DNA from 3 places in the Exiguobacterium sp. SH0S1 genome. Region 3 is predicted to be linked to each of the others. Evidence: riboswitches for the same ligand, from Rfam matches in the RefSeq annotation. Region 3 holds a riboswitch; each other region holds the start of a gene.
The links. A riboswitch is a leader RNA that binds a small molecule or an ion and turns the genes downstream of it on or off. The one in region 3 is predicted to bind thiamine pyrophosphate.

Region 1 (10,461 bases), on a different contig from region 3:
CCCAGACCGCGCGGACGAACCGAAACGGATGCCGACAGAACAAGACGAGTTTGATCAGACGCTCGTCATGGCGCCTGTCGTCCCGGAAGAACCGAAAGAAGTCGTCAAGCAGCCGGCAGCTGCAGTCGAGCCGGAATCAGCGACGCCGAAGAAACAAAAGAAAAAGAAGTGGTGGCTCTGGCTAGTGCTCGTGCTTCTATTGATTGGTGGCGGGGTTGCCGCGTATGTGGTTGCAGATGAAATGTCACGTGCCGTCGTGCCTGATGTCGTCGGTATGAGCGTCGGTGATGCGACGACTGAACTGGAAGCATCCGGATTCGTCGTTGAGACGACGGACCGAGTGAGTGACAACGTGTCTGAAGGCGACGTGATTTCGCAAAACCCGCAACCTGGACGGAAGCCGAAGCGTGGAACGGTCGTCACCATCGTCGTGTCTGCTGGGAAAGAGACGGTCGAGATGCCTGACGTCGAAGGGTTGTCTCAAACAGCAGCGGAACGAACGTTGAAAGATCTTGATTTCACAGATATTGAAATCCAATCCGAAGCGTCCGAAACGGTCGACAGCGGAGATGTGATTTCGCAATCGATCACGCCAGGTGAAGAAGTCATCGCGTCGGAAGAGACGGTCACGCTCGTCGTCTCGACCGGCAGCAATAAAATCGAGCTTGCTAATTTGACGGGCTATACGTTCGAAGAGGCGTCAACTTATGCCGAGCAAAACAACTTGAAAATCGTGAAACGCGATGAGTATTCGACGAGTATCCCAGCGAATCAAATCATTCGTCAACTGCCGACGTCAGGGACGGCGGTCGATCCGGGAACGGAACTGACGGTCATCGTCTCACAAGGAGTCGAGCCGACCGACATCTCGATCGAGCGGGAAGTGGACGTCGAAATCGAACCGCCGGCAGAGGGTGAAGAGGCGGAGCCGGTCGAAGTCGTCATTCGTACCGTCGATGCCCGTGGTGAGATCGAAGTGTTGCGTGATATGATCACAGAAACGACGACGTATTCCTATACGCTCGTCATTGCTCCGGACGAAGTCGGTACCGCGACGATTGAAGTCGAGGGTGAAGTCGTTCGGACCGATACGGTGACATACGCCCAAGCAAAAGATTCACAATGAAGAGGTGGCGTGCGCGTCACCTCTTTTCTAAGGAGGAAACAGGATGAAAGGAACGATTATTCGCTTGCAAGGTGGGTTTTATGATGTCATGACCGAAACGAAAGTTGAAATCAGATGTCGCGCCCGGGGAAACTTCCGGAACCGAAACATTTCGCCCGTCGTCGGGGACGACGTCGATATTCAAGACCAAGGGGACGGGACCGGCTACATCATGGCTGTCGATGAGCGGTCGAACCATCTCGTCCGCCCGCCGATCGCCAACATCGATCAGGCGTTTCTGCTCTTTTCCGTGAAAGAGCCGGCATTCTCGTTTCATTTGCTTGACCGCTTTCTCATTTTGATCGAATCGAAGCAAGTTCACCCGATCATCGTGTTGACGAAGATGGACTTGTTGCTAGAAGCTGAAAAGGAAAAAATTAGTGCGGCGGCAGCGCTATACCGTTCGATCGGCTATCAAGTCATTGAGACGTCGACCGAAGACGGAGCTGGGATCGAGCTCATCCGCAGCGCGTTCAAAGACAAGACGAGCGTATTCGCCGGACAGACCGGCGTCGGGAAGAGTTCGTTGCTGAACGCGGTCGCACCGGAGCTTGAACTCGCGACTGGTAAGATTTCGAAAGCGCTTGGCCGCGGGAAGCATACGACGCGTCACGTCACGCTCATCACACTCGCGGACGGGTTCGTCGCCGATACACCTGGATTCTCGAGTCTTGAGTTCCCGGAAGAACTTGAAGTCGAGGAGATGCGTTGGTGTTTCCCTGAATTCGTCTTGCGGCACGATGACTGTAAATTCCGTGGTTGCGCCCATTTGAACGAGCCAGGTTGTGCCGTCAAAGCGGCGGTCGAGGCCGGAGAAATCGCTTCCACCCGCTATGCGAACTATGTTACGTTTATGGAGGAATTAAAAGATAGACAACGGAGGTACTAACATGATTAAAATCGCACCATCGATCCTGTCGGCCGATTTTGCCAACCTTGAGGCAGAGGTCAAAGCGGTCCAAGAAGCAGGGGCCGATTACATTCATTTTGACGTCATGGACGGTCAGTTCGTGCCGAACATCTCGATTGGACTGCCGGTACTCAAAAGTTTGCGTGACAAGTCGGACATGGTATTAGACGTCCATTTGATGATCGACCAACCGGAACGGTTCGTCGAGGACTTCGTTCAAGCAGGCGCCGATATCGTCACGGTCCATGTCGAGGCGACAAACCATTTGCATCGCGTATTGCAACAAATCAAAGGAGCCGGCGCCAAGTGTGGTGTCGTCTTGAACCCACATACGCCGTTGTCATCAATCGAGCACGTGCTCGGTGATGTCGATATGGTGTTGCTCATGACCGTGAACCCTGGCTTTGGCGGCCAAGCGTTCATCGAAGCGGTCGTCCCGAAGATTGCGGCGCTCAGCGAGATGCGCCAAGCGCGTCGTCTCGACTTCGAGATCGAGATCGATGGCGGGGTAAATCCTGCGACGGCAAAACTTTGTATCGACGCAGGTGCCGACGTCCTCGTTGCCGGTTCAGCCATCTATAACGAACCGAGCTATAAAGACGCAATCGATAGCATTCGCAACGCGTCTCGTGTATAATCGTCTGTAGAACAACAAATATTGTCGCAAGGGGTGTCACATCTGTGGCTGAGAGGCATGAGCTAACCCTTTGAACCTGTTCCGTTCACACGGACGTAGGGATGTGGCGAAAATGCACGTTGCTACACGATAGCAGCATGGCGTTTACGTCATGCTGCTTTTTGTCGTTCACTCATATCAAGGAGGGAATAAGATGAAACAACGTTTAAAACTACAGGCGCTCATTGAAATCTCGCTGTTCGCCTCGCTCGGACTGATCTTTGACATGCTCATCCCATATCGGTTGCCGCAAGGCGGAGCAGTCAGCTTGGCGATGCTGCCGATTCTCGTGATGGCTTATCGGCATGGATTGAGAGGCGGACTCGCGACAGGCGCGCTCGTCGGGACGCTACAACTGTTATTTGGGGCCTATATCTTCACGCCGGTCCAGTTTTTACTCGACTACACGGTCGCCTACGGCCTCGTCGGAGTCGCCGGCATCTTCGCCGGGCAAGTCAAACAGTCGGCAAAAGACGGCGCCAAGAAAACGCTCACGTTCTATTTGATTCTCGGGGCGTTGATCGGCTCGGCGCTCCGCTACGTTGCGCACGTCGTCTCCGGCATCGTCTTCTTCGCCGAGTATGCGGAAGGACCGGTCGTCTTGTACTCGCTCGGCTATAACTTGACGTATATGTTGCCGTCGTTCCTCGTCTCGGCGGTCGTGATCGTGCTCTTGTTCACGTCGGCGCCGCGTTTCGCGACGCTCGCGACACGGGACATCAGATAATGCGTGTCTTGATTGTGGCTGCGAGCCCGGAAGCGGTCCCTGAGCTTCCTCGGAACGCCGATTACGTCATCGGCGTCGACGGCGGCTATCATACGCTGCTCGACCGTGGGATGAAGCCGGACCTGCTCGTCGGTGACTTTGATTCGTTCACAGGCACCGTGCCGGAGGAAGCTGTCCGTTATCCGTCTGAAAAAGACGTGACCGACCTTGAGATCGCTCTCGAGGCGGCACGAGGGAAAGGGGCGGACGTGATCGACGTGTACGGTGCACTCGGGGGCAGACTCGATATGACGCTCAGCAACGTCGGTCTGCTCGAGGCGTACCCCGAGATGCGGTTGTTCGCAGACGGGCAAGAAGTGCGCCTCGTCGGAAAAGGGGACTATCGTCTCCCGCGTCGTCCTGACCATTACTTGTCGCTCGTACCTTGGAAACGGGCCTCGGTCTCGATTCGTGGCGTCAAGTACCCGCTCGAGAACCATGACGTCGTCAGCCATGAGGCGCTGACGATCTCAAACGAGTGGTCGGCGGAAGAGGCGGATTTGCTCGTTCATAGCGGCAACGTCTTGATTATGTATATAAAGAAATAAACAAAAAAAATCCCATCGGCGCATGCCGCTGGGATTTATTTCGTTCGTGTATGGTAATTATACGCGTTCAACGAGACCTGATTTAAGAGCGCGAGCTGAAACCCAAACTCGTTTAGGTTTACCGTCAACGAGAATGCGAACTTTTTGTACGTTTACACCCCAAGTACGTTTTGTCTTGTTGAGTGCGTGCGAACGGTTGTTACCTGACTTAGGTGACTTACCTGTTACGTAGCATTTACGTGCCATGCGTTTCCCCTCCTTTTTTATGTGGGTTCGTCCTAATAGACACTCGTTTATATTAGCATGGGTTTTTTCACGATGCAACTAGAAAATAACCGGATGACAAGAAAAAAACTTGACATTACGGATGAGGATTTTAATAATGAATGAGGGTTGCGGTTACAATTGACCGAGTTTAGGGGCATGTCCTTTTAATAACTAGGTACTTATTGTAGAATATACTGTAGGAATCATTCCGAATAAAGGAGGCTACTCCATATGGCAATTGAAATGAAGACAACATATGGCAATATTGATATCACGAACGACGTGGTCGCGACACTCGCGGGCGGTGCGGCGATGGAATGTTTCGGCGTCGTAGGAATGGCGTCACAAGCTCAACTGAAAGACGGGATCGCAGAACTGCTCAAACGTGAGAATTATGCGCGTGGCGTTGTCGTACGTCAAGATGGAGAAGACGTACATATCGATATGCACATCATCGTGAGCTACGGGACGAAAGTGTCGGAAGTCGCGTACAACGTGCAAAGTCGTGTAAAATACACGCTCGGTGAAACTTTAGGATTAAACGTTTCGTCGGTAAATATATTCGTACAAGGCGTTCGTCTGACGAATGACTGACGAGAACGAAGGAGGATTTGGTGTGGGGTTAAAACGTTTAGATGGATTGGTGTTTGCGCAAATGGTCGCAAACGGTGCAGCCAACTTGAGCCAAAATGCAGATTACGTGGATTCGCTTAACGTCTTCCCGGTCCCAGACGGCGACACGGGAACGAACATGAATTTGACGATGACTTCAGGTGCGAAGGAAGTGGCCGCACTCGACACGGCGAACATCGCTGACGTGTCATCGAAGTTTGCCCGCGGCCTACTTATGGGGGCCCGTGGGAATTCGGGTGTTATTTTGAGCCAATTATTCCGTGGTTTCGGTAAATCGATCGAAGGAAAGACAGAATTGTCGACACTCGACTTTGCCGAGGCACTCAAACGTGGCGTCGACACGGCATACAAGGCGGTTATGAAACCGGTTGAAGGAACGATTTTGACGGTTGCTCGTGAAGCGGCCGACGAAGCGCTCCGTGCCTCTGAGTCGACGAGCGACTTCAATGAGTTCATGGAGCAAGTGATCACGGAAGCGAAAGCGTCGCTCGAGCGGACACCTGATTTGTTGCCGGTCTTAAAAGAAGTCGGTGTCGTCGACTCAGGCGGTCAAGGTCTCCTCGTCATCTATGAAGGGTTCCTCGCGAGCCTTGAAGGGAAAGAGCTCGAGAAGCCGCACGCACCGGTCATGGATGCCCTCGTTGAGGCAGAACACCATGCTGCGCAAGGTTTCATGTCGACGGAAGATATCGAATTTGGATATTGCACGGAAATCATGGTCCGTTTCCAAGACGAAAAGTTGAAACAGACTCCGTTCGATGAGGACGTGTTCCGTAACGAGCTGTCTGAACTCGGAGACTCGCTCCTTGTCGTCGCCGATGAAGAGTTGCTCAAAGTCCACGTTCACGTCGAGACGCCGGGCGACGTCATCACGAAAGGACAACGTTTTGGTGAGCTTGTCGCGGTCAAGATCGAGAACATGCGTCAACAGCATTCGACGATTCTTGAAGAAGAGCACGGTGCCAACCAGCACGGCGTTCAAGCGACTGCCGTCAAAGCAAAAGTGCCTTACGCGATCGTCACCGTCGCCATGGGTGAAGGTGTCAGTGAACTGTTCCGTTCGCTCGGTGCCGCACATGTCATCGAAGGCGGGCAGACGATGAACCCGTCGACGGAAGACATCGTCAAAGCGATTGAAGCGGCGAACGCCGAGCACGTCTTCATCTTCCCGAACAACTCGAACATCATCATGGCCGCTGAGCAAGCGGCATCGGTCGCACCTTGCGGCGTCTCGGTCATTCCGACGAAGACGGTACCACAAGGACTAGCGGCTGCCATCGCGTTCAATCCTGAAGCGGATGTCGAGACGAACGAGTCGGTCATGAAGACGGCCGCAACTACGGTCAAGTCAGGACAAGTGACATACGCTGTCCGTGACACGAGTATCGACGGTGTCGAGATTCGTAAAGATGATCATATGGCGATTGCTGAGAAGAAAATCGTCGCATCATCAAAATCGAGTCTAGAAGCGGCAAAAGCGCTCGTAGATGCACTTGTGGACGCGGATGATGAGATTGTCACGATTTTGACGGGCGAAGGTTCGTCGGCGGAAGACGTCGCAGCACTCTCGGCTTACATCGAATCGAAGAACGATGAGATTGAAATCGAAGTTCACGACGGTAAACAACCGCTCTACTCCTACATTTTTAGTGTGGAATAAGCTGTATCTCAGCCCTGCCTTCTGTATAATGAAGGTAGGGTTTTTTTGAAAGGGGGAAATGCGATGAAATATCGCAGTGTGTTTGATATTATCGGACCGGTCATGGTCGGACCATCGAGTTCGCATACGGCCGGAGCCGCACGCATCGGTCTTATGGCCGGCAAACTGTTCGGCCGAACGCCGGACCTCGCGCGGATCACATTTTACGGGTCGTTCGCCGACACGTATCGAGGTCACGGGACAGACGTCGCCATCGTCGGAGGCATCATGGGGTTCGATACGTTCGATCTTCGCATCCCGCAAGCGCTCGACATCGCGAAAGAGCGGGGAATCGAAGTCGTCTTTGAGACGAGCGACGCGCTCACGGATCATCCGAACACGGCTCGGGTTCATCTCGAGGACGCGGAGGGGACGTTTGAGATCGTTGGGATCTCGATTGGCGGTGGCACGATTGAAATCACCGAATTGAACGGATTCCCGCTCAAGCTTTCCGGCGGTGGACCGGCACTCGTCGTCTTGCATCACGATCGCTTCGGGGCGATCGCGGCCGTGACGGGCATACTCGCCAAGCACGAACTGAACATCGGGCATATGGAAGTGAGCCGTCATGAAAAAGGCAAGCAAGCCTTGATGGCGATTGAAATGGATGAACCGATGCCAAAAGACGTATTAGCGGAACTGGAACGGTTACCTCAAATCGAACGGGTAGCCATCTTTGGGGAATAAGGAGAAACGACTATGTTTAAATCAGTAGAAGAATTAGTACGGACGGCAACGGAACGAAACATCCCGATCTCTGAAGTGATGATCGAGCAAGAAGTCCACGTCAGACGCTCGACACGAGAAGAGGTCATGGCGATGATGGAACGTAACCTTGAAGTGATGGAAGAAGCGGTCGAGCGGGCGATGCAAGGCGTGACGTCTGTGACGGGGCTGACTGGGAATGACGCCGTGCTCATGCAAGACTATGTCCGGTCGGGCAAATCACTTGCCGGTGACTTGATTTTAGATGCCGTCGCCAAAGCGATCGGCACGAACGAAGTGAATGCGGCGATGGGACGGATTTGCGCGACACCGACGGCGGGGAGCGCCGGGGTCGTACCGGGGACGCTATTTGCGGTCAAGGACCGTCTCGAGATGGACCGCGATGCGATGATTCGGTATTTGTTCACCTCGGGCGCGTTCGGATTCGTCGTCGCGAACAACGCCTCGATTTCGGGTGCGGCCGGAGGCTGTCAGGCCGAAGTCGGTTCCGCGACCGGTATGGCTGCAGCAGCCATCGTCGAAGCGGCCGGCGGGACACCGGAACAGTCGGCGACGGCGTTTGCGATCGCCTTGAAAAACATGCTCGGGCTCGTCTGCGATCCGGTAGCGGGTCTTGTCGAAGTACCTTGCGTCAAACGGAACGCCATGGGTGGGGCGAACGCGGTCGTCGCGGCTGATATGGCGCTCGCCGGCATCACGTCCCGCATCCCGTGCGATGAAGTCATCTCAGCGATGTACGAGATCGGTCAAATGATGCCGACCGCCTTGAAAGAGACGGCACGGGGCGGACTCGCCAACACACCGACAGCACGTCGGATCGAACGCAATATTTTTGGAGAGAAAGAAAATGCCAAACAGTGACGCGTTGACGACGCTCCGAGGGGTCGGGCCAGAGATGGCCAAAAAATTAGAGACGATGGGTCTCGAACGAATCGAGGACGTGCTAGAGCACGTCCCGTTTCGTTATGAAAATTATAACAGCGGCACTGTGACGACGGCAGTCCACGGGGACCTCGTCAAATGGAGTGGGACCGTTCAAGCGGAACCGCTCGTCCGCTATTATAGTAAAGGCAAAAATCGACTTCAGTTCCGGCTGTTGTTAGAAGAGCGCTACGTCGTCCATGTGACGATGTTCAACCGCGCTTTCTATAAAGACAAATTGGCGCTTGGTGCGACGGTTACGGTCAAAGGGAAATGGGATATGAACCGGATGACGATCAGTGCGACCGATCTCGAGTTCGGTGAGCTCGCGGACGGGTTACAGCCGATCTATTCGCTTCGGGCCGGATTGACGCAAAAGAATTTCAGTCGAATCGTCAAACTCGCCTTCGATCAGACGACGACGTTTGAGGACCGGCTGCCGGAATCAATCCGCTTGCGTTACCGCTTGGAGGACCGGGCGTCGATGCTCAGAGGGATGCATTTCCCTGATTCGATCGAGATGTACAAACAAGCGCGCCGCAGTTATGTGTACGAAGAATGCCTGCTCTATCAATTAAAGCTTCAGGCGTTTCGAAAGATGGAGCGTTCCGGGAAAGGAAGGGCGCTCACGCTCGAAAAAACGCAACTGAACGAGTTCGTCAAGCGGCTCGCTTTCCCGTTGACGGGTGCACAGACGCGCGTCATTCGTGAGATCGTGAGTGATATCGAGAAGCCTGAACGCATGAATCGCCTGTTGCAAGGGGATGTCGGGAGCGGGAAGACAGTCGTTGCCGCGATCGCCTTGTATGCGACAGTGAACGCGGGTTATCAAGGCGCGCTCATGGTGCCGACCGAAATTTTGGCCGAGCAGCATGTCGCTTCGCTTGAACAACTGTTCGAGCCGTACGGGATCCGTGTCGCCTTATTGACGAGTTCGGTCAAAGGGAAGGCGCGCGCTACGTTGCTCGAAGCGATCAAAGCCGGTGACGTCGACATCATCGTCGGCACGCACGCCTTGATTCAAGGGCCGGTTGAGTTTTCGCGTCTGCACTTGGCGATCACGGACGAGCAACACCGGTTCGGCGTCGAGCAGCGGAAAATGTTACGAGACAAGGCCGATCTTGCGGACGTCTTGTATATGACGGCGACGCCGATTCCGCGGACGCTCGCGATCAGCGCGTTCGGGGAGATGGATGTGTCGACGATCGATGAGATGCCGGCCGGCCGGAAGCCGATCGAGACGTATTGGGCGAAAACGGATCAAATCGACCGGGTGCATACGATGGTCGAGCGCGAACTGTCACTCGGACGTCAAGCGTACGTCATCGCGCCATTGATCGAGGAATCCGATACGCTCGAAGTCGAGAGCGCAACCGAGTTGTATCATTTACTCAACGAGCGATTCCCGAACTATGCGGTCGGACTCATGCACGGAAAACTGTCGAGTGCCGAGAAAGATGAAGTGATGAAGGCGTTCGCTGACAACTCACTGCAAATTCTCGTGTCGACGACGGTCGTCGAGGTCGGGGTGAACGTGCCGAACGCCTCGCTCATCGTGATCCACGATGCGGAACGGTTCGGTTTGGCCCAGCTCCATCAGTTACGGGGGCGCGTCGGTCGAGGCGCACATCAATCTTATTGTATATTAGTAGGAGACCCGAAGTCTGATGTCGGGAAGCTCCGCTTGAAGACGATGACGGAGACGAACGACGGATTCGTGTTAGCGGAAAAAGATTTAGAACTCCGCGGCGCCGGCGACTTCTTTGGGACAGCCCAAAGCGGGTTGCCGAGTTTCCGTGTCGCCGACCCGGTCCTCGACCTCAAAGTGATGGAAGTGGCGATGCAAGACGCCGTCCGCTTGCTCGGCAGCGAGACGTTTTGGCAGGAGTCCTCGTACAGGCCGCTGCGTCAATACTTGAAGCGACTCGACTTACTTGTCGGCGAAAGGTTAGAATAACACTTGAAAATTAAAACTAAAGAATATATACTGCTATTAGTACCAGGTATTAAGTTCTTTAGGGAAGAGTTTAGGAGGGAACTGAATGCGGGTACCTAAGAAGGAGCGGCAACGCTTACTGCAAGAAACGATTGAACATAACCCGTTCATTAAAGACGATGAACTGTCGAAGCAGTTCGCCGTCAGCATTCAA
Region 2 (10,461 bases), on a different contig from region 3:
ATTTAGACGAGGTCGGTGAAGATGACCGCGTCAGCCACATCGTCGTCATGGGAATCGGGGAGCCATTCGATAACTTTGATAACTTGGTCGACTTCCTCCGTGTCGTCAAAGACGAGCGCGGTCTCGCGATCGCTCCTCGTAAAATCAACGTCTCGACGAGTGGGCTCGCCGACAAGATCTACAAGTTCGCCGACCTTGACCTGCGCATCAACTTGGCCCTCTCGCTGCACGCGCCGAACGATGCGCTGCGGACGAGAATCATGAAGATCAACCGGGCGTTCCCGCTCGATAAACTGATGCCGGCGATCCGCTACTACGTCGAGAAGACGAATAAACGGATCACGTTCGAGTACATCTTGCTCTCGAAAGTGAACGATTTGCCGGAACATGCCGAAGAACTCGCGGCGTTGATCGATGACATCAAAGACAAGTCTTACGTCAACTTGATCCCATACAACCCGGTCAACGAGCACATCCAGTACGAGCGGAGTACGACCGAGGACATCATGGCGTTTTACGACGTCTTGAAAAAACGGGGCATCAATACGGGCGTGCGTCTCGAGCACGGGACCGATATCGATGCGGCGTGCGGCCAATTACGCAGTAAACAAATGAACGTCGAAGGCGCCAAATAAACGAGCGCTCCGAATCGAAACCGATTCGGAGCGCTTTTATCGTGCCCGGGCGCATAATGCGTCAGACGAGAAATATCTTTAAACATTTTTGTGAATGATGAATAGTCCTTACCCCCTCAGGGAATAGTCTTTTGATATCAAAGCAGAGAGTGGAGGCAATTCAATGGAGACAGTAAACGCTACGTTATGGATTCGAGTCAGAAACACGCTCGGGGAAGGGCCTTGCTGGGACGCTGAACTGAAGCGGTTCTACTGGGTCGATATCGAAGGGCACGCGCTCTGGTGGTACGATGAGAAAGAAGATGAATTATCTTCGTTTGATATGGGACAGCAGGTCGGATTTGTCGTCCCTAAAGTGACCGACGGCGTGATCGTCGGATTGAAGGATGGTATCTATGAGTGGGATGAAACGTCGAAACAACTCGATAAACTCGTCGAACTTGATGACCCGGAAGGTGTCCTTCGCTTCAACGATGGGAAAGCCGACCCGTACGGTCGTGTCTTCGCCGGGACGCTCCACTTAAAAGACGAGTCTGAGCAGGCGACGTTGTTCCGCTTGAACCGCGACGGCACGACCGAGGTTATGTTGAGCGGATTGACGTTATCGAACGGGTTGACGTGGTCACCTGACCATACGTCGTTTTACCATATCGATACGCCGACCGAGACGGTTCGCAAGTTCCCGTTCGATTTGAAAACGGGCACGCTCGGGGAAGGTGAGGTCGTCATTGATTTCAAGAATGAGGACGGGTTCCCGGACGGTATGACGTCGGATGAAGACGGCTTTTTATGGATTGCCCACTTTGCAGGCGGGCGCGTCACGCGGTGGAATCCGGAGACGGGTGAAAAAGTGCTTGAAGTCATCGTCCCGGCGCCGAACGTCACGTCGTGTAGTTTTATCGGGGATGACTTAAAACAATTGGCGATCACGACGGCACGGGAAGGCATGGACGACGAGGCGCTCGCCGCTCATCCGGATGCGGGTTCGGTCTTCAAGATTGATACGGACGTGAAAGGGATGCCACTTTATCGGTTTGGACGTTAAGGAGGGACGGCTATGGTGAAGCGATTGCTCGTGCGAGCGGGAATCGGATTGGCACTAGCGGCGGTGGCTCGGGTCGGGATTCAAAAGATATTGGACGACCGGGCTCGGAAAGAAGACCATACGTATCTTGAACCAAAGTGGGACGAGACGCCGAGTGTGGATGCCGATAAGGATGATGACGAGGTCGGATTGACGCAACTCGATTCGATTTACCGGGCCGAGTGGCAGGCGAACACGTATCCTCGCTCCGAGGCGGAACGGAAAGCGTTAGAAGAATAACCGGTACGAAGAACATATCCAGAGCTTTTTCTTCGGCCGTCGAGGCCTCAGAAAAAGACAAATGGCCGCTAGATGGCGACCGTTTGCGTTGCTCGTTCGATGGCGCCCCGACTCCTGCAGGAAAGCAATCCAACGGAGACCCAGTAGCGACGTGAGTCGCGATGAGGCTCCGGGATTGCCTGCGGAAAGCGTGGGCGCCCGAAGGACGAGCGATAACAATCATGTTAGTCAACAAGAAAACACGCTCCTTTTGAGCGTGTTTTTTTGTTGACAACGGACGTGATCCCGTTCATTATCTAAAAAGTAATGATTACGATTTAAAGGTGGTATACATCATGAAACGAATTCCGATCACAGTCTTGTCCGGATATTTAGGAAGTGGCAAGACGACGTTGCTCAATCATATGTTGAACAATCGGGATGGTAAAAAATATGCCGTCATCGTCAACGATATGAGCGAGCTGAACATCGATGAGCGATTGATTGACGGGGCAGGTTTTTCACGGACGGACGAGAAGTTGGTGGAGCTGTCTAACGGTTGCATCTGCTGCACGTTGCGAGAAGATTTACTCGAGGCGGTCAGCGAGATTGCGAACGACCGACAGCTCGACGGCATCATCATCGAGTCGTCAGGCATCTCGGAACCGATCCCGGTCGCGCAGACGTTTACATATGCGGATGACGCCTTGGGTATCGACTTGACGAGCCGTGTGTATGTTGACGCGATGGTGACGGTCGTCGACGCATATCGATTTTTAAAAGACTTCAACTCGGGCGAATCGCTGCATGAACGGAAACAGGCTGTCGACACGGGTGATGTCAGGGAAGTCGTCGACTTGCTCGTCGATCAAGTCGAGTTTGCCGACATCATCGTCCTCAACAAGGCGGACCGGGTCACGGAACCGGAACTGCACGAAATCGAAAGTCTGTTACGCGCGTTAAACCCGGCGGCGCGACTTTTGACAAGCACATACGGGAACGTGTTGTTGTCCGACCTGTTAGACGTGAACTTGTTCGACTTCGACCAGGCGATGCATGCCGCCGGATGGATCCAAGAGCTCGAGACAGACGACCATACCCCTGAAACCGAAGAGTACGGCATCAGTTCGTTCGTCTATCGCCGCCGCCGTCCGTTCCACCCGGAGCGTTTACATGCGTGGATCGAACAGTTCCCGGAAGAAGTCGTCCGGGCGAAAGGTTTTTTATGGATCGCCTCACGGAACGACATCGCGTGCTTGTTCTCCCAAGCGGGGTACGCGTCGACGCTCGAACATGCCGGGCGTTGGCTCGCGACGCTTCCTGACGCGGAACGAAAGCAGATGTTCGCCGCCGAACCAGAGCTTGAGGCCGATTACATCGAGCCGTACGGCGACCGCCAGACGGAGCTCGTCTTGATCGGTCACCGAATGGACCGAGTGCGCGTCGAGCTTGAACTTGACGCCTGTCTACTGTCAGACGAAGAGATGGCGTCAGACTGGACAACGTTACGGGATACGCTTCCAGGAAACGGGATCGCGACGTTTTCATGATTTAACCGTTTACAATTCAGAATCGAACGGCTATACTTTTGCTTGCATGAACAACCGCATACATTGGACTACACTAGGGGTGCTTCGGCTGAGATGTGAGCATGGCTCCAATCCCTTATAACTCGATCCAGGTAATACTGGCGTGAGGAAGTGTGGCACTTTTTCTGATGGATTGATGATTGGATAAGTGGCCGCATTCTCATGGATGCGGCTTTTTTGTGTAACCAAATAAGGGGGGAATCATCATGAATCAACAATGTGGAACGAGCCCGATCGTCGGGTTCCGCTTTACGCTAAGCCCGATGACGTCAGAGTTCATACCGGTCATCAAAGGAGCACTCAAAGAGACTGATTTAAGCAACGTCTGGAGGCACACGGACGATGTGTCGACCGTGATTCGCGGTCGGGCCGAGCACGTGTTTGACGTCGCGAAAGCAGTCTTGTCACACGCCACGAGAACAGGGGCGCATGTGTCGATGAGCGGGACGTTCTCGGCCGGATGTCCGGGCGACACGGCCGGGGACAATCTGCTCGACGTATCGAGTGAGCCGGTGAACGGGCGGGTAGGTGCGCAATACGTCTCTTCACAGTTCGCGCTCTACCCGCTCGGTGATGATGATTACATGGACATCATCTATGAAGAGATCGATTTCGCGAAAGAACGGGGTGTGTTCAATGACGCGATGCATTATGCCTCAGGAATTCACGGAGACATCGAGCCGGTGTTCGCGTTTTATGAGGCGACGTTCAACCGTGTTCGCGAGAAGACGAGCCACGTCGTCATGACGGTCACGTTCAGTGTGAACAGTCCGTCACACGAGGGACGCGTTGATGCTTAACTCATGGAAGTTGAAAGAAATCGTCTTGTTGTCGATTTTATCGGTCGTCTTTGCCGTCGTCTATTTGGCGTTCGTCCATGTCGGGAACTTGTGGGCCGGCTTGATCGGGCCGATCGCCTATGAATGGATTTTTGGGATTTGGTTCATCGTCTCGATTATTACCGCCTACATCATTCGAAAGCCAGGCGCCGCCTTTTTGTCGGAAGTGCTCGCAGCGTCGATCGAGATGATGATCGGCAATGCGATCGGTCCGCGCATCATCCTCGTCGGCATCATTCAAGGACTCGGCGCCGAAGCGGCGTTCGCACTAACCGGGTATAAGCGGTATGACTTGTGGGTGCTCATGCTCGCCGGATTCGGTGCGGCAGTGACGAGTTTCGCATATACGTACGTCATGGGAGGTCTCAGCGCGCTAAGTCCGACGTACGTGGCTTTGATGTTCGCACTACGGGCGACGAGCGGGATGCTCATCGCAGGGATCGGCGGGAAGATTTTGAGCGACTTGTTGCTTCGAACGGGTGCGCTAGAAGGGTATGCCGTCACCCGGCAGAGGAAGGCACATGGTTGAGACCGAGCGTCTGGCGTTTCGTTTCCCGGGAGAAGAACGCGACGTATTGACAGATATCACACTTCGTCTTAAGGACGGCAGGACGCTCATCACCGGGGCGAGCGGGTCGGGGAAGTCGACTTTGTTCGCCTTGTTCAATCGGCTCTACCCGGACAACTGTGATGGGATTGTGACGGGGCGATTGCATCTATTCGGTCGGTCCTATGCCACGTATCGGCCTGGCGAGGTGAATCGCCGCGTCGGGACGGTGTTTCAAGACCCGGACAGCCAGTTCGTCATGCAGACGGTAGAGGAAGAGCTGATTTTCACGCTCGAAAACTTTTCGGTCGCCCGAAGCGAGATGATGGACCGTGTCTCAGCGATTTTGCACGAGTTACATTTGTCCGATTATCGCCACCGCACCATCCATGATTTATCAGGGGGCGAGAAGCAGCAAATCGCCGTCGCCTGTGCCTTGATCGGATGTCCGGAATGGCTCTTACTCGACGAGCCGCTCTCACACCTCGACCCGGCGACGGCACGTCGGTTCGTTCGCTGGCTCGACAAGTCCGCACGGAACGTCAATATCGTCGTCATCGAGCATCGTCCGTACATGTGGGGCGACTTCTTTGACCGGCACCTGGAACTCGTGAACGGAAGGATCGCAGGCGATGGATCGTTCGTCGTTCAACCGGATTATACATTTACGCCGATTGAAACGACACGGGGCACAAACACATTATTTCAGATACCGAAAGTGAATCACAAAAAGTTTCAACTTGCAGCGAGCAAAATCGCAGTGGCCCCCGGGGATGTGATCGCCATCCTCGGTCGGAACGGCAGCGGCAAATCGACGTGGCTAAAAAGCCTGGCGCGGCATCACCGTGAAGTCGGGCTCGTCCCGCAATCCCCGGCGCATTTGTTTGTGACGAGTGACGTGTCGCGGGAACTAGCATATGGACATAACCGTTCAATCGAGGACATGTTGGCACGCCTCGGGCTTGAACGTCTGCGTGACGCCCATCCACTCTCACTCAGTCACGGTCAAAAACGGAGACTCGCCATCGGGGTGATGCTTCTGTCGGGTAAACAACTGCTCGCGTTTGATGAACCGACGGCCGGTCAAGACGAGGCATCACTTCGAGCGCTCCATGCATTGATGGCTGAACGAGTCCGTGCGGGGCAGACGGTCTTGTTCGTAACGCACGATCTCAGTTTCGCCCGTGCCGCGAGCACGTATTATTTGATGAGTGACGGGAACTTGAGTGGGCCGTACGATGCGTCGATTTGGGACGACTCGGACTTATTGCGGGCCCACGGACTGTTGACGGAGGCGTTTTGATGACGTTTCACGAGATGAACCCGACAATCAAGTTCTTGACCGTGACGTGTCTCATGTTCGGTCTCGCCTTCGTGTACAACCCGTGGACTCCGCTCGTCGTCTTCTTCGGCACAATCGCCCTCCAATTCATCTTTTCCGACGTGAGCTGGAAGCGATGGGGACTGTTCATGATCCCATTTTTACTGACCGCGCTCGGGACGCTTTGGACGACGCTCGTCTTCGGCAGAGAGGCGAGCGGGCAAGTCGTGTTCTCGCTCTTCGGCAATGATGTCACCGAGGAGAACGTGTTGTTGGCGGCGACACTTTCGCTTCGGGTCCTCGCCTTTACGGTCCTGTCGCTTCTGTTCACGCTGACGACGGACCCGAAGCGGTTCGTCTACAGTCTGATGCAGCAGGCGAGATTGTCTCCGAACATCGCCTATAGCGTCTTCGTCGGCTTTCGCTTTTTCCCGATTTTAAAGATCGAACTGATGCAGCTCTATGAAACGCATGCCTTACGTGGCGTGCGCCTCGACACCCGGATCGATCACGTGCGGCACATCCCGAAACTCCTAATCCCGCTTCTTGCCGGCGCTATCCGTCAAGCCGAGCGGATCGCGTTCTCGATGGAGGCTCGGGGATTTACGGGTGAACATCGTTCCACGTACGAGGTGATTCCGGTCACGCGAAACGATTTTCTGTTGGCGTCACTCTTGTTCACGCTGTTCGGAGTAAGTGTATGGATCGGCGTGCGATAAAAAACAGGACGACTCATTTCGAGTCGTCCTGTTTTGTCTCTTTCAAGATCTTAAATTTCGGTTTGATCGATTCGTTATTGAACGCTTCGAGTACCGTATTTTCATTGGCCATGCGAATTTGTTGCGGTTCGCCTTTTGACGTCGTACCGATACAATACATGCTCGCCTCGTGCTCGGCGAATAACGTCTTGTACAGTGTGGAATGGTGCATGAGGCGCCCAGGCGAACCCCAACCGACGATGATCATGCCGCCGCTCGTCTCGACCTCGTCGAGCGTCTCTTCCACGTAATGAAAGTTCACTTCGTCGAGTTGAGACTCGACGTAGGGTAGGTTGTCATTGATGGCGAGCGTCGGGACGAGACTGATGACGCGCATCTCGCGGATCGGTTTGTCCAAATGGTTCCGCATGAGCATGTAGGCGCGTTGAGTCGTCGTACCAGATAAAAATGCATCGCTCATCCGTGGAGAATAGATGATGACGGCACAAATCACCCCATCGACGACGTCGGTGAATTCATACGTTCGCATGTAACGCTTTGTCTTGTCTTCGTTAAATATCGATTTGACTCGAATCGTCACTTCCTCGATATGCGTGTTCATGTTGTTTCCTCACTTTAACCAAGTAGTGCCGGGTCATGCCCAGCCTGCGAACCAATCGAGATACCGGATCGTATACCGGGCGACCTGCTGCGTCGTCGTCGTCGCGTCACCAGGCAGTAAAGACAGCTCGTCCTGATACTGCTCATAAAAGGACATGACGTCTGACACGTACTGGTCACTCCGGTTGTATTCAAAGATGGCGTTTTGAATCGAGTCGACTGAATCAGTCGTCTGCCCGCCGTGCTCGCTCAAATAGTAAGCGGCGGCATGGGCCGAGTCGACCAAACTATGAGGGTCGGCCTTGCCGTCATCATCCCCGTCTCGGCCTAAGCCGCCGTACTGCTCAATCAGCGTCAAGTCGGTCAAATCGACTTCGTCTTCCGGGACATCACCTTTTTGGTCATCCGTATCGTACTGCCAACCGAGCCACGTCCGCGGCATAAATTGGAACGGTCCGATCGCGCCGACCGAAGAGCGCATCGATGAACTGTGCGAGAAGATCGTCTCGACACGGTGGACGGCGGCGAGTAGCCGCCAATCGACGTCATAGGTGGCCGCGGCTTCCTTGTAGACGTCTTGGTGGACCGCCGGGATACCGTGGTCACCGTAATAGGCCCGGTAGAGGGCGTTGTTCACTTTATCATGTTGACCAAACCAGCCGATTGCGCCGAGGCACAGCACGATCACAAGCATTACGCCGGTCAGTCGCAGCATCATTCGTTTCAAGATTCCGCCTCCTAGCTTTCTAGACAATACCCGAATAGTGTAGCATATAGCTAACAGGAAGGACAGGAGAGGATATAGATGCTTGAACAGGTCGTCTTTACGATTATTCTTGCGTATTTATTGATCGTACAACTATTCAACGCCCGGCTCGTGAAGCCGATGATCGAGGCGCTCGGGAGAACCCGTGTCTATGAAGAGACGATCAAGTCGGCATGGGGGCTGAGCCTGCTCTTACTAGCGCTCGTCTTCTTGTTCCAAGTCCCGCCGGAAGCGGTCGGTCTCGGGTTCGCGCCGCCGGATGGGGACGGGCGCGCCTGGCAGTATTTCTTCTTTTCGACCATAGTCATCTCAGGTCTCATCGCGTTCTATTTGCTCGTCAAGACGTCGGCCGCGTTACGGACAAAGCTTCGGCCGTTTTACGGGCTTGAGATTGAACGATTGCTCCTTCCGCGCACGACCGACGAAGCGAGAGCGTGGGGCGCAGTATCGTTCACGGCCGGGGCGACCGAAGAGTTCATATTCCGCGGCGTCCTCTTGTATACGATTTCTTTATACACGAACGTCCCGGATGCGACGCTCGCCATCATCGGGGGCGGGCTGTTCGGTCTGGCCCATGCGTACCAGGGTCCGAAAGGGGTTGTCACGACGGGCCTTGTCGGTTTCCTGTTCGGCTATTTATATTTGGCGATGGGAATGCTGTGGCCGTTGATCCTCATCCATACGTTGCTCGACTTGATCGCCGGGCCGATTCACGTCACCGACGCAAAAACTGACTGACAGCGTTCTCGTAGGCAGGTTGGTCTTTTAAGATACAATTCGTATGCTCGGCGCCGTGAATGAGTGCGAGCGCGTTCTGGCGGTTGAGTGCGTTCATCTCGACGGACATCCAGGTCGGGACAAAGTCGTCTTTCGTGCCATGGATGAACAGCACCGGTGCAGTGATTGATGCGAGCGCTACTTTCGGTCGGACTTGCCGCATCGTGAACCGGGCCCGACTCCACAAGAAGTAATTGATGCCGGGCAACAACAAGTCCCCCGGTAAGCGATGTAGCACGTTCAATTGGTGACGCATGAGTTGCCTCATGTCATCGAACGGGCACTCGGCGATCAAAAAATCCACATCAGTGAGCGGCCCGGCCTGAAGAATCGTCGCGGCGCCCATCGATACGCCGTGGAGCCCGACTTGATCGACCGTCTCATGGTCGCGTAACCACTCGACCCAGTCGACGATGTCATGTTTCTCGTGGTATCCGTACGAGGCGTACACCCCTTCCGACTCTCCGTGTGAGCGCAAGTCGACCGCAAGCAAGTTATAGCCGAGCCGGTGGAACATCGCCAAGTGCGGTGCCATAAAGCTGTGGGAGGCCGTATAACCGTGGACAAAAACAATCCACTTTTTATGATTATTGTTCCGATAGACCCGGCCATACAGACGGTAGCCGTCACGGGAACGGAGGGAGACGTGCTCGAACGGCACGTCGTGATAAAAGGATTGATCTTCTTTCGTATAGGGTGCTAAGAGCATCTCGGGCGTCTTACGTTTTCCGCGAGTCATCCGCTTGAACGCGTAATAACTGACGGCGTAATAGCCTGTGAACAAAGTCGCGAGACCGTACTTCCATTTTTTCTGCATATAAAACCGCTCCCTTCTCCATTATTGTACCCGAAACGAATCGTTTCGTTCACGTTCGAGTTACTAATGTCCGAGCATATGTGACCGAATTGTCTATGGAAGTGTGAACAAGGATATTTGCCCCGTGAGTCGTTTGACATTATGCTGAAACGGCAGAAAAGAAGGAGGCGGATGAACGTGACGCGTGAAGCGATGTATCGGATGATTCAAGCTTGTTTAATGGGGCGGACGGATTACGTGACCGAAGAGGGGATCAGCATCTATCAGCGGGGGACGCACGAGACCACACATTTGTCGCCTGTACTCGATGCGTTGATCGAATGTTACTTGACCGGGACAACTCGCAGCATTCATCTGTCGCTACATACGCTCGCGATAACCGCGGGCGTCAAACCAGATGAGGCGATGCGGGCGCTCCTGGCGTTATCCGACGTCTTCCTCGTCTCACACCATATCGAAGAGAGGCTTCTGAAGATTCAACAGATTGACATCGATGTGATGCGGACGTTATCCGTTCATATCACGTTCAGCGCCTGGTTGTCCTATCA
Region 3 (10,461 bases):
CATGGCCACGTCCGGTGCAGAAGCAATGGCCGAGATGACAGCTACGCCGTCAGCCCCGTCACGTCGAATCGCTTCGACGTGTTCAGGCATGATTCCACCAATCCCCACGATTGGCAAATGCTGAAACCGGGCTCGCACTTGCCGAATGAGCATCGTTCCATTCACTTCGGCCGCGTCTTGTTTCGACACAGTCGGATGAATCGGTCCAATTCCGACATAATCGGCGTATCTCGAAGCCGTTGCGGCTTGCTCGATCGAGTGGACCGAGACACCGAGCCACTTCTTTGAACCGATTCGCCGACGAACGACTTCGGCTGCTGCGTCCTCTTGTCCGACATGAACTCCGTCCGCATCGAGTTTGATTGCCAGCTCGACGTCATCGTTGACGATGAACGGGACACGGTACTGTCGACAAAGTGTATGCAACGCTCGTGCCATCGCTTCTTTTTTATCCCCATACAGTGGCTCTTTACCTTTTTCGCGAAATTGAAAACATGTCACACCACATTGAAGCGCCGTTTCGACCGTCTGAACGAGATCAAACGTATCCGCTGTGCCGCAGATGAAGTAGAGCTTTAACCGCTCAACGATAGGCGATGGATTCAATGGAAACCACCTCCTTCGGGTGCTTGTTATACGCCCAATGATTTGTCGGTCCATGCCCGCTGCCGATTTGTAATCCGTGGGCGATGGCACTATGGATGAACTGTTTCGCCTTCTGCGCGGCTTCCGTAACGGTATGCCCGTTCGCGAGCTCCGCTGTTAGCGCAGCCGAAAACGTGCAGCCGGTCCCGTGCGTATCTTTCGTCAGCAACCGTGGTGTCACCATTCGAAACGTATCGGTCTTCGTCATGACTAGGTCTTCGGCGAGAGGACCGTCCAAATGACCGCCTTTCAACATGACGACGTTTGCCCCGTAAGACAACAAGCGCTCAGCTGCTTTCATACGATCAGTGAACGTACAAATCGTCAAGCCGGTCAACACTTCAGCTTCAGGGATATTTGGCGTGACGACCGTCGCCATCGGTAACAGCCTCGTCCGTAGCGCGGTGACGGCGTCCCGTTCAAGCAAGGTCGCACCGCCTTTAGCGATCATGACCGGATCGACGACGACATTTTGAAATCGATGCTGCTCGATTGCGTCCGCCACGACGTCAATCAACTCACGATTGAACAGCATCCCGGTCTTGCACGCCGAGATGATAAAGTCTGATCCGACTGCATCGAGCTGGCGTGCGACGAGGTCGGCGGAGACGGCTTCGACACCGTGCACGCCACGCGTGTTTTGAGCCGTCACCGCGGTCACGACACTCGTGCCAAATACGCCTAATTCTTGAAACGTTTTCAAATCGGCTTGGATTCCGGCTCCCCCGCCAGAGTCCGAACCGGCGATGGTCAAGACTTGAGGCCTCATCGCGCGAACACCTCGATTCGGTCGCTCGGCAGGTCAGTTGACGTCATGGTAGCGAGCGCGTTGAGAAAGTGGATTGGGAAATCCCCCGGACCCGTCGCTGCTTCACTCGCCAACTCGCCGCATCGTGCATATCCGGTGAGCGCGGTCGAGGTTGCCGTCATCACGTCCGGTTCAACAGCAAGGAACGCACCGACGACCGCACTGAGTAGACAGCCGGTGCCTGTCGTCTCTGTCATGAGCGGATGACCGCCCAAAATCTCTAGCGTGACCGTACCATCGCTCACGAAATCCGTCGCCCCGGTAATCACGACAACACAGCTATATCGGTTCGCTGCTCGTTCAGCGAGTTGTTGCGGATGATGTGTGCCGCTTCCGGCGTCGACCCCTTTCGTCGTCCAACCGGCATCGACAAGCGTGGCGACTTCCCCGGCGTTCCCACGGATGACCGTGACGCGGACGTCTCGCAAAATCCGTTCGACGACGTCGCGGCGGAACGGTGTCGCCCCGACACCGACCGGGTCTAGGACGACAGGGCGGCCCGACTGATTCGCGGCTTGTCCGGCGCGGATCATCGTCGCCTCGGTCATTGCGTCAAGCGTCCCGATGTTCAAGACGAGGGCATCGCTCACGGTCGCCATGTCTGCCACTTCTTCGATCGCATCAGCCATGACCGGGGACGCACCGATGGCGAGCAACCCGTTGGCCGAGAAGTTGGCGACGACGGTGTTCGTAATGTTATGGACGAGCGGTCGCTTCAACCGGACGGCTTCCCATAGATCCGGCCTCATTGTCCCACCTCAAGCGGCAGTTCCCACGATTCGAGTGTCCAGGCCATCTCCCAAAACGCGAGCTCATAGTAGCAACTTTTCAAAAACAGTTGCTGATAGCGAATCCGTTCTGACTCCGTCGCTTGTCCCGCCAATTCGTCAAGTCGCTCGATCTGCTCTTCGACGAGTTCACGGAACCATTCCGAACCGTACGTCGCAATCCAAACAGAATAGATCGGATGGTCTGGCTCTGCGTCCTTCAAGCGCTCCCCGATCTCGTAATACACCCAGTAGCATGGAAGAATCGCCGCGAGCACGTCTCCGAGCGTCGGGCCGGCTTGTTGCATATGGAGCGCGTATGCATAAGCCGTCGGAGCTGGTTCGAACGTCGTCCACTCCATGTCACTCACCTCGAGCATCGTAAAAAATTCCCGATGCAACTCGTGCTCCGCCTCGATCGTGTGGAGGGCGTGCGTCAAAAATCGGCTCGCCAGCTCCATCGTCGGGGCAAGTGTAGCGCCCTTCGCCTGTACTTTCGAAAATTGATTCAAGTAGTACGAGTCTTGCATCACGTAATGCCGAAACTTCGCCTCGTCGAGCGTCCCGTCTCCGAGCGCGCGGACGAACGGATGGTGGAAACTCGCCTCAAACAAGGCGTTGGCCTCTTGGCGGATGTGTGCGGTAAATGTCATCGTATTCTCCTCCTTTGTATGAAAAAAGACGCCGCCTCCCATAACGGAAGCGGCGTCGGCCATACACAAAGAGTGTGAGAAAGGACGTTTCGCCCACTTCCCTCCGCTAGCGTGAACTAGATCAGGTTCAAAGGGTCTGGACCTTGTCCATCTCAGCCGCGTCAAGCGACTCCCCTAGTGGCAAACATTATGAAATTCGGTCATCTTCGACCACATCATATCAATCTTTTTGAAAAATGCAAACCCTTTAACGCGAGAAGCGACGGTTGAGCGCGGTCCCAAAATGCGAGAACCGTTCCGTCCCGAGCTTACGACGGTTCGAGGCCGCGAACACGTAATAATCGACCTTCCCCATAAAATAAATCAAGCGCAGTCCTGCGATAAAGAACGTGATGGTCGTGCTGATCGCAAAGCCGACCCCATACCAATCGATCCCGCGCGATAGTAACGACAACGTGAACAAGGCGTTCAATGTGAAGAACGATAGGTTGACGAACAACGCACCACGCCGGTCCTCAAAATAAAGCAAGAGCAGCGTCAGTACGAGAATCATCGCGTTCGCGAACGCGGCGAGCGTCGTCATCCGGAAAATTTGACCGACTTCTTCCGGGACACCAATCCAACCGACGAACACACCCGCCATCAGGATCGCGAACAAGGTGACAACACCTTGACTTCGCCCAAGTCGGATCAATTCATTTTTCAACACCGTCGTCATCGTCTGCTTCGCCTTCTCAATTTGGTGTAACGCCCCGCCATAATTGATCAAGCCGTAAAACGTTCGGTAGCGCTCGTAAAACCTTGTCTCGACAGCGACGACGAACAAGAGCTGGGTCGGGATGATCGTCAAGTACGACCAGAACACAGCCGTGTCATAATACGGATTGAACACGAACGAATCGGCAATCACCATGCGACCTTCACCAAACCAAATGATGAAGTTGGTCACCCAGATCCCAAGCACGTATAACACACCAATCGCGAACAAGTCCGGATACTTATCAAAGTACCGGAAGTATGAAAACTCTCGCGTCGCATACCTGAGCGGAAACGTCCGAAGCATCGCGAAGAATAGCCCGAACAGCGTCACGACCATCCCAACGGTAAAGCCAAACAGAAGCTCGAGGCTCGATGGGTTGACCATGAGACGACTGATCAAATAGACGCTCGCGACTGAAATAACCCCGCCTAGCAAGAAGCTGTAAGCGACCGCTTGATAAAATTTGGCGGCGCTCAAGAACAAGAACATGACCCAGATGACGTTGATGGTCATGAATAAGACGAACAGGACGAGCTTATAGGCGAAACTGAGCGGTGAAATCAGCCAAAACACGCTATACATGACGACGGCAGCGAGAATCGTCACTTTTAACATGCCGGTGAAGACAGGAAAGATCTCATGGGCTTTCTTTTCATAAAACAAATCGGCCACGTATCGCGTGACGACGAGCTGCTGAAAACTAAATAGAATTTGCGAGAAAATGAACGCGTAAGACACGGATAGCATAAACAGTGTCCGTTCCTCGAGTGACAACATCGGCATCTGAAACGCCAACCATTGAATCGTACCGACAACGAGGATGACGATCAGCCAAGGGCCCGATGTGACGAGACCGGAAAACGTGTACGCCTTCAGTCTTGAAGAGTAATAGTCTTCTTGAAACAGCTTTTGTAACTTAAACCCGATGCCCGCCATACTGTTCCCTCCTCGCTTCATAGATGGCTTTATAGCGGTCGACGAACTGTTGCAATCGATAATACTGACGGACACGCTCGCGGCCGTTTTTACCGAAGCGCATCCGTTCGCGCGGATAATCCATCATCCATTCGACTTTGTCAGCGATGGCTTCCGGATGGACCGGAGGAACGATGAAGCCGGCCGGACCGAACGGATCGTCAGCGCGTCCGTAAAGTAGTTCCGAACAAGCCCCGACATCGGTCGCCACCCAAGGGATGCCAGCCGCCATCCCTTCTAAAATGGCAAGCGGCTGCCCTTCCGATATGCTCGTCAACAACAACAAATCAAATTTCGGCAACCAGTCTTGTACGTTCACTTTCCCGACGAGTTCGACATAGTCGGTCAGCCCGCTCTGCTCAATCAGTAGACGACACTCTTCGGCGTACTCTTCGTCCTCATCAAGCGGACCCATGATCGTCAGTTTAAACAGCCGATGGCGCTCTTGAAGGATTTTTGCGGAATAAATCATCGTCTTCAAATCCTTGATCGGAACGAGGCGGACGATAGCCCCGATTTGGAACACATCATTCTCGGCTCGCTCAAGCGTAGCGTGGATATGACGGTCGTCAATCCCGTTGGCGATAATTTTCGTCTTCTCGCTAGGCGCGCCAATCCACTCTTGATATTCGCGATTCCGCTCAAACAGTGTGATAATCTCGTCGGCCGCGTTATACGCCTCGCGTGACAAGTGATGGAAAAAGCGAACCCATCTCGGTTTGTAAGGGGACGGAATCCAATAAGACTGAAGGATTTCTTCCTCGCGTTCACGTGAGTAGATGCCGTGTTCGGTCAAAATGAACGGGATACCTTGCGTCTCTTTCATGTAAGATGCGACGACACCGGCGTAGCCTGTCGAGATGGAGTGGACGAGATCGACTTTTGGTAACGGTTGATGCAACACACGCAAGATCGGCATATACATACTCTGCCACATCCAAAAATAATCGATGAACGAGCCACCGTTCATTTCTTCTGCGTAAGCCGATTTTACGTTTCTCCAAAAGAACTCGCTTGAGAAGAAGGCTTGGCTTGATGGGACTTGTTTCCCGAGAATGCCAAGCGCTTGCCGGTTCGGGTTTTTCAACATGAGCCATTCCGAAATTTCCCGTTCGTCTTCGGCGTCGAGCTTCATTCGACCCTTCGCCTTTTTATCCATATCGCTTAAATAAAGGTGTGTGATTCCTGACACGTTTTGCGGCAACTCATATTTCATATCTTCTGGCCGCTTGACCGATGGCTGAATCGAGATGATTTCAAACTCGACTTCCGGCATCGCTTCAATCAGCGTCTGCGTCCAACTCGAGACACCTCCGCTCACATACGGGTAACTCCCTTCTAACACGAGCCCAATCTTCATTGCGGGTCCCCCTTGATGGCGATTTCAGCGTTCGCTGATGTCAATTGGACGAGATAGAGTGGACGGTCCGCCTCCATCTGCTCGACCGTGCCGAATGCGAATTTGCCTGTGTCCAATGATTGGCCCACTTTTAGACGGACGGTGAAGTGTGACGGATTGACGAGTCCGTCCCCGGTCAAATAAATGGTCTCGTCATCAAACGTGACGTTCAAGTCTGCCTCTTGATACGTGATTAGTTTTTCCGTCGCATAGTGTTGTGTGTAGGCCTCTAAATAGGGATAGCTGACGTTAACATCATCGACGATTTTTTTCAAACTGGCGAACATTGTATCCCAGTCGCGACCGAACGCACGGTCTGGGTCGATGACGTCATCCGGGTGGATAAAGTGTGAAAACACCCCAAAGTTAGCGATCGCATCGACCATTTGGAAGATCGAACCTCTTTCTTCCCCGTAGTCACTCGTGATGCGCGGGAAATGATAGATTCCGGTATGTGTCGTATCAAATTCGAACTCTTGGACAAAATCACCATTTTCCGGGTCACCGGTATAGAGTGACGCAATCGTCCGCAGTTCAGGCAACGCTTCAGCAATCGCGTCGACACCGGTACGATTGAGTGCATTCGAAGGTGGGACGTATGATTTGAGTTGTTCTGCCGGGAAATAGTTAGCAAATACCGACTCTGCCTGCAGCAGCGAACGCTTCATCTCGTCCTTGTCTTTCCACGGAATATATCCGTACGTCGGATCGATCGGTTCATCGGCCGTGACAAGTGATTGGTGATTGTATCCGTGCAACCCGATTTCACCACCCTGCGCCAATAGTTTTCGACCGAAATAGAGCATCGGGAACTCGCCGCGTTTAATCAATTTATCATCTAGCAGTTCCATCTCTTCTTCGTACGTCCCGATCATCGCGCCCGTATAAATGACGTCGTCATCTTGAGCCATGTCGACCATGTCTTTCCACCAATCTTCGGCAAAGAAGTCTTTGACCGATTTATCGAGTGGTGTCGCCGAGACATCTTTCATCTTGCCGTCCATGACTGGAGCCGGAAAGTCATCGATATACATGAGCTTAATCGCCGCTTGGGCACCCACGAACGCAGGCGGTAACGTTCCGAGCGTTTGGACGAACAGTCCGCGAATCATCTTTTGATCGGTGATCGTTGTATTCCAGTACAGAACGTTCCCATCACCGACCTCATATTCCCAAAGGACGGGAAACCCTTCCGCTGACAGCAAAACGTTCGCTTCGTCTGCAATTGCGAAGTCGACGACACTATGGACGAACAGATCGTCCGGTGGATTCAAGTCGACATAACCCGGGAAAATCGTTTCTTCGAAGTTCAGACCGTAAACGTCTGGAACGAATTCACCGATTTCTTCGATACCTGTCACTTCATTCCAAGCGGGGTCTTTGAAACGGTTGGCGAACACGACATTGCCTCCTTGTTCGACGAACCGTTTCGTCTCTTGCAATGGCCATGTCGCGGTTTGTTCTCCTGTAAATACGATGATGCTGTAGGGAGACGGCGTGATCGAACTGACCGCACCCGCATCAATTTCTCGAACGTCTAGTTTGGCGTAACGCAAACCATACAATAAATTATCTGCCGTATTGACCGCCAAATCACCTTCGTCTCGGACAAGGTAAACTTGAAGTTGTTGCTCTCCTGTTTTAGCGGAAGCATCACCTTGCAATTGGTCGATATTCATTCGTTGTTCAGCAACGTTCGGTAACAACGTATGCAAGGAATGAATCCTCAAGTATTGGATAGCACCGACGACGACGAGAAATAACACGATGAAGAGCGAGAATGAGATTACAGTTCGTTTTTCCATGATGTCGAATCACTCCATTCTTCAAACAACAGCCGGTGCTCATAAGGCACATCGTCTAACGAAAATTGTGTTTGCATCATAAACATGACAGCCTTCACCTCGGTCCACCGCTCCCGTTCATAGTAAAAATCGATGAGCATAAGATGGGACTCGATGCGTTCCGGGAAATGGTGAACGTACTCCTTCAATATTTCAAGCTGATCTCTAGGACGTTTTAACGTGATGTAGACTTCGTTTAAATCCTCATAAATCCATGGCGACGGCGGATACAGTGTCTTCGCTGTCAAAATCTCTTTTAACCAGGCCTCACGTCTGTCTTTCAACATGACTTCCGTGATCAGTTCACTGTGAATCATCCGTTTGTAAATTGTCGCTAGCCGGCGAATCGTTTCCGGGTTTCCTAAATCGTATTCATGCTTCGCCAATTTCAACTCTTGCTCGTACTGATCGATGAGAATATTCATCGTCGCGGCCGCATAATGGACTGTTTCACTGTCCGTGCTATTAAGCCCCATCTGCAAGTATTTCCCTTGGTTATTGATGGACTGGTTGACGTGCGTCAAAATCGAGTGCTTGCGAATCGCCGGATCTTTTGAATTGATGGCATCGGCTAACGGCAGCAGGCTAGAGCTTGTTTTCGCATCGTGCCGAATCTGCTCATAATTGACGACCCGAAAATCAATATACTCATCGTAATCTTCAATCAGTCCGCTCCGATCGAAGCGTTCTGCGAAGCGATAAATTGCATATACTGCGACTTCCGCGACAAAAGGTAAAAATAGGCCGAAGCATAAAGCGACTACTGCCACCCCATAGTCTAGCGCTTTCATTTTCCGCTTCAACACCACTAACAAAACGAACGCCAAGATTGCGTGAATCACATAGAGCCCAATCCAAACTAAACTGTCGATGGCTTCCATGAACTCACACTCCCTTCTGGATCAAAATCCCTTCGATCCGATCATAAATTCGTTGACGGTTCTCCTCACTCGTTCCTGGGAGCAAGAGTAACAACTTGTTTTCGTCTTGGTCATAACCGACGATATCAATCTCTCGCAAATACGAATGCACGATCGCTTCAATACTTTCGAGCGAGACCGGTTCATAATCGAGCGCATACTCGAGTACGATGAACGGTTGATCGTGATGAAGTTTCTTTTGTTCTTGAAGCGCCACTATCTCGATGAACGCCTCTTTCTTGTAGAACGATGTGCCCGGGTAGCGCTTCTCGTGCTGCTCTTTACGAATCAAGTTTTGCGCGTTTGTGATTCGCGTCCCGATCCACGAGAACAGGATATTTAATACGTGGAGGTCATCTGTCGTCAATTTCCGGAGCGGCAGACGCTTAATGACGACAACTTCACGCGTCTCTCCGTCAATCACGATCGGAGCGAGCAACATCGGATCTGTGTCGTCATCATCGAGTTGCCGTAACATCGTCTCTTGGACTTGGAAGAAACGTTTGAACATGCTCGACGCCTCATCTAAGAAAATGGTTTGTGGAAACTCTTTCTTCTCGGCTTGGCGAATGATTAGACGCATCGACTTTTGCGATCGATCGACATGATAGATGGCGACGTCGCTCGCCAAGAAATATTTTTTAAGCAGACGAATCGTCTCGCTACGAATCAATTCAGGATGTGGCAGGTCAAGCGAGACAGCTAGTTCGTACAATTGATTTAAACTGTATTCCGATTGAAGTAATTTTTGACGAAGGGTCGTTTGCGAAGTGTTGAGTAAATCGACGGTCTCTTTCAAATACGTGTTTTCATCTTTCAGTTCTTCGTTGCGAAACTGACTGATTTCATAACGCTCTCGAAATGAAGTGCTAAACAAGCCGACGATGACAGTGAGTGCGAAGTAATAGAAAAGAGTGAGAAGTGAGTTTGTATCGTAGAACAGTAAGAAGATATCGCCTCCGACAAGTCCGGTGTAGAGGACTTTGTACAGAAGCAAGACGGCGAAACTGATCAACCCAAAGGTTGTTCCGTAACGTAGCGCAAATAAGATGGCGGCTACATAAAATAGGTTCAAATCATTTTGAATCGTCCCTAAATTGAAAGCTAAATCGATTCCAATCAATAGAGTAAACACGACAAGAATTTCGGCCCACTTAATCCACGGGCGGTCTTGAGCATATAGAATGATAATCCCCTCCCAACGCTTAGTCACAGCTTCATAACACGAATGTCATGCTTACTTATTTGGCGCTCGCAGCAAATTCCCCTGCTAATTATCTTAATTCCCTTCCTGAAAATCCCATGTATCATAATAAGTCGGTTCATGATAATGGATAAACCCGTTCGCTTCCGCCAAGTCTCGACTAATAGCTTCCTCTTGGTCCGAAACAGTAAGTACTGCAATCCCATACTGTTCTTGAATCACATTCATACGGTCCAACATTTCCATCGACCAAGAGTCCGATGTGATCTCCGAATAATTGAACCCCTCCCACATGAACCCGTCCACGTATGGAGCGCTCGTTCGTTCAAGCGTTTCGATTCCCCAATTTTGTACAATCGGGACCCCAGGGTAAGTCTGCTTAATCGCTTTTAAAAATGCTTCTAATCCGTTCAATTGCTCAGTCAAGTCTTCGGGATAGTCGAGGTGTACATCGTCGATATCTCCAACCGTGTCTAAAAAGATACC

Region 1: it holds a riboswitch for thiamine pyrophosphate, as region 3 does, so the genes downstream of both, thiT (energy-coupled thiamine transporter ThiT) here and tenA (thiaminase II) in region 3, are expected to answer to the same signal.
Region 2: it holds a riboswitch for thiamine pyrophosphate, as region 3 does, so the genes downstream of both, EVJ20_RS04005 (YkoF family thiamine/hydroxymethylpyrimidine-binding protein) here and tenA (thiaminase II) in region 3, are expected to answer to the same signal.

The regions. Positions count from the first base shown of each region.
Region 1 is NZ_SJVC01000001.1:366,797-377,257, forward strand. It holds gene pknB (Stk1 family PASTA domain-containing Ser/Thr kinase) at 1-1,126, shown strand, start outside; gene rsgA (ribosome small subunit-dependent GTPase A) at 1,170-2,054, shown strand; gene rpe (ribulose-phosphate 3-epimerase) at 2,056-2,712, shown strand; TPP riboswitch at 2,732-2,831, shown strand; gene thiT (energy-coupled thiamine transporter ThiT) at 2,906-3,478, shown strand; gene EVJ20_RS01830 (thiamine diphosphokinase) at 3,478-4,065, shown strand; gene rpmB (50S ribosomal protein L28) at 4,123-4,311, opposite strand; gene EVJ20_RS01840 (Asp23/Gls24 family envelope stress response protein) at 4,564-4,926, shown strand; gene EVJ20_RS01845 (DAK2 domain-containing protein) at 4,949-6,625, shown strand; gene sdaAB (L-serine ammonia-lyase, iron-sulfur-dependent subunit beta) at 6,689-7,351, shown strand; gene sdaAA (L-serine ammonia-lyase, iron-sulfur-dependent, subunit alpha) at 7,364-8,251, shown strand; gene recG (ATP-dependent DNA helicase RecG) at 8,238-10,268, shown strand; gene fapR (transcription factor FapR) at 10,354-10,461, shown strand, end outside.
Region 2 is NZ_SJVC01000001.1:781,045-791,505, reverse strand. It holds gene rlmN (23S rRNA (adenine(2503)-C(2))-methyltransferase RlmN) at 1-635, shown strand, start outside; gene EVJ20_RS04025 (SMP-30/gluconolactonase/LRE family protein) at 799-1,680, shown strand; gene EVJ20_RS04020 (hypothetical protein) at 1,693-1,959, shown strand; gene EVJ20_RS04010 (GTP-binding protein) at 2,295-3,488, shown strand; TPP riboswitch at 3,554-3,654, shown strand; gene EVJ20_RS04005 (YkoF family thiamine/hydroxymethylpyrimidine-binding protein) at 3,734-4,327, shown strand; gene EVJ20_RS04000 (ECF transporter S component) at 4,320-4,895, shown strand; gene EVJ20_RS03995 (ABC transporter ATP-binding protein) at 4,888-6,216, shown strand; gene EVJ20_RS03990 (energy-coupling factor transporter transmembrane component T family protein) at 6,216-6,953, shown strand; gene EVJ20_RS03985 (DUF1643 domain-containing protein) at 6,967-7,554, opposite strand; gene EVJ20_RS03980 (lysozyme) at 7,588-8,271, opposite strand; gene EVJ20_RS03975 (CPBP family intramembrane glutamic endopeptidase) at 8,359-9,057, shown strand; gene EVJ20_RS03970 (alpha/beta hydrolase) at 9,035-9,913, opposite strand; gene EVJ20_RS03965 (hypothetical protein) at 10,085-10,461, shown strand, end outside.
Region 3 is NZ_SJVC01000005.1:88,622-99,082, forward strand. It holds gene thiE (thiamine phosphate synthase) at 1-645, opposite strand, end outside; gene thiD (bifunctional hydroxymethylpyrimidine kinase/phosphomethylpyrimidine kinase) at 584-1,414, opposite strand; gene thiM (hydroxyethylthiazole kinase) at 1,411-2,202, opposite strand; gene tenA (thiaminase II) at 2,199-2,873, opposite strand; TPP riboswitch at 2,955-3,059, opposite strand; gene pelG (exopolysaccharide Pel transporter PelG) at 3,121-4,569, opposite strand; gene pelF (GT4 family glycosyltransferase PelF) at 4,550-5,968, opposite strand; gene EVJ20_RS12155 (DUF2194 domain-containing protein) at 5,965-7,812, opposite strand; gene EVJ20_RS12160 (tetratricopeptide repeat protein) at 7,794-8,732, opposite strand; gene EVJ20_RS12165 (GAF domain-containing protein) at 8,737-9,984, opposite strand; gene EVJ20_RS12170 (putative glycoside hydrolase) at 10,051-10,461, opposite strand, start outside.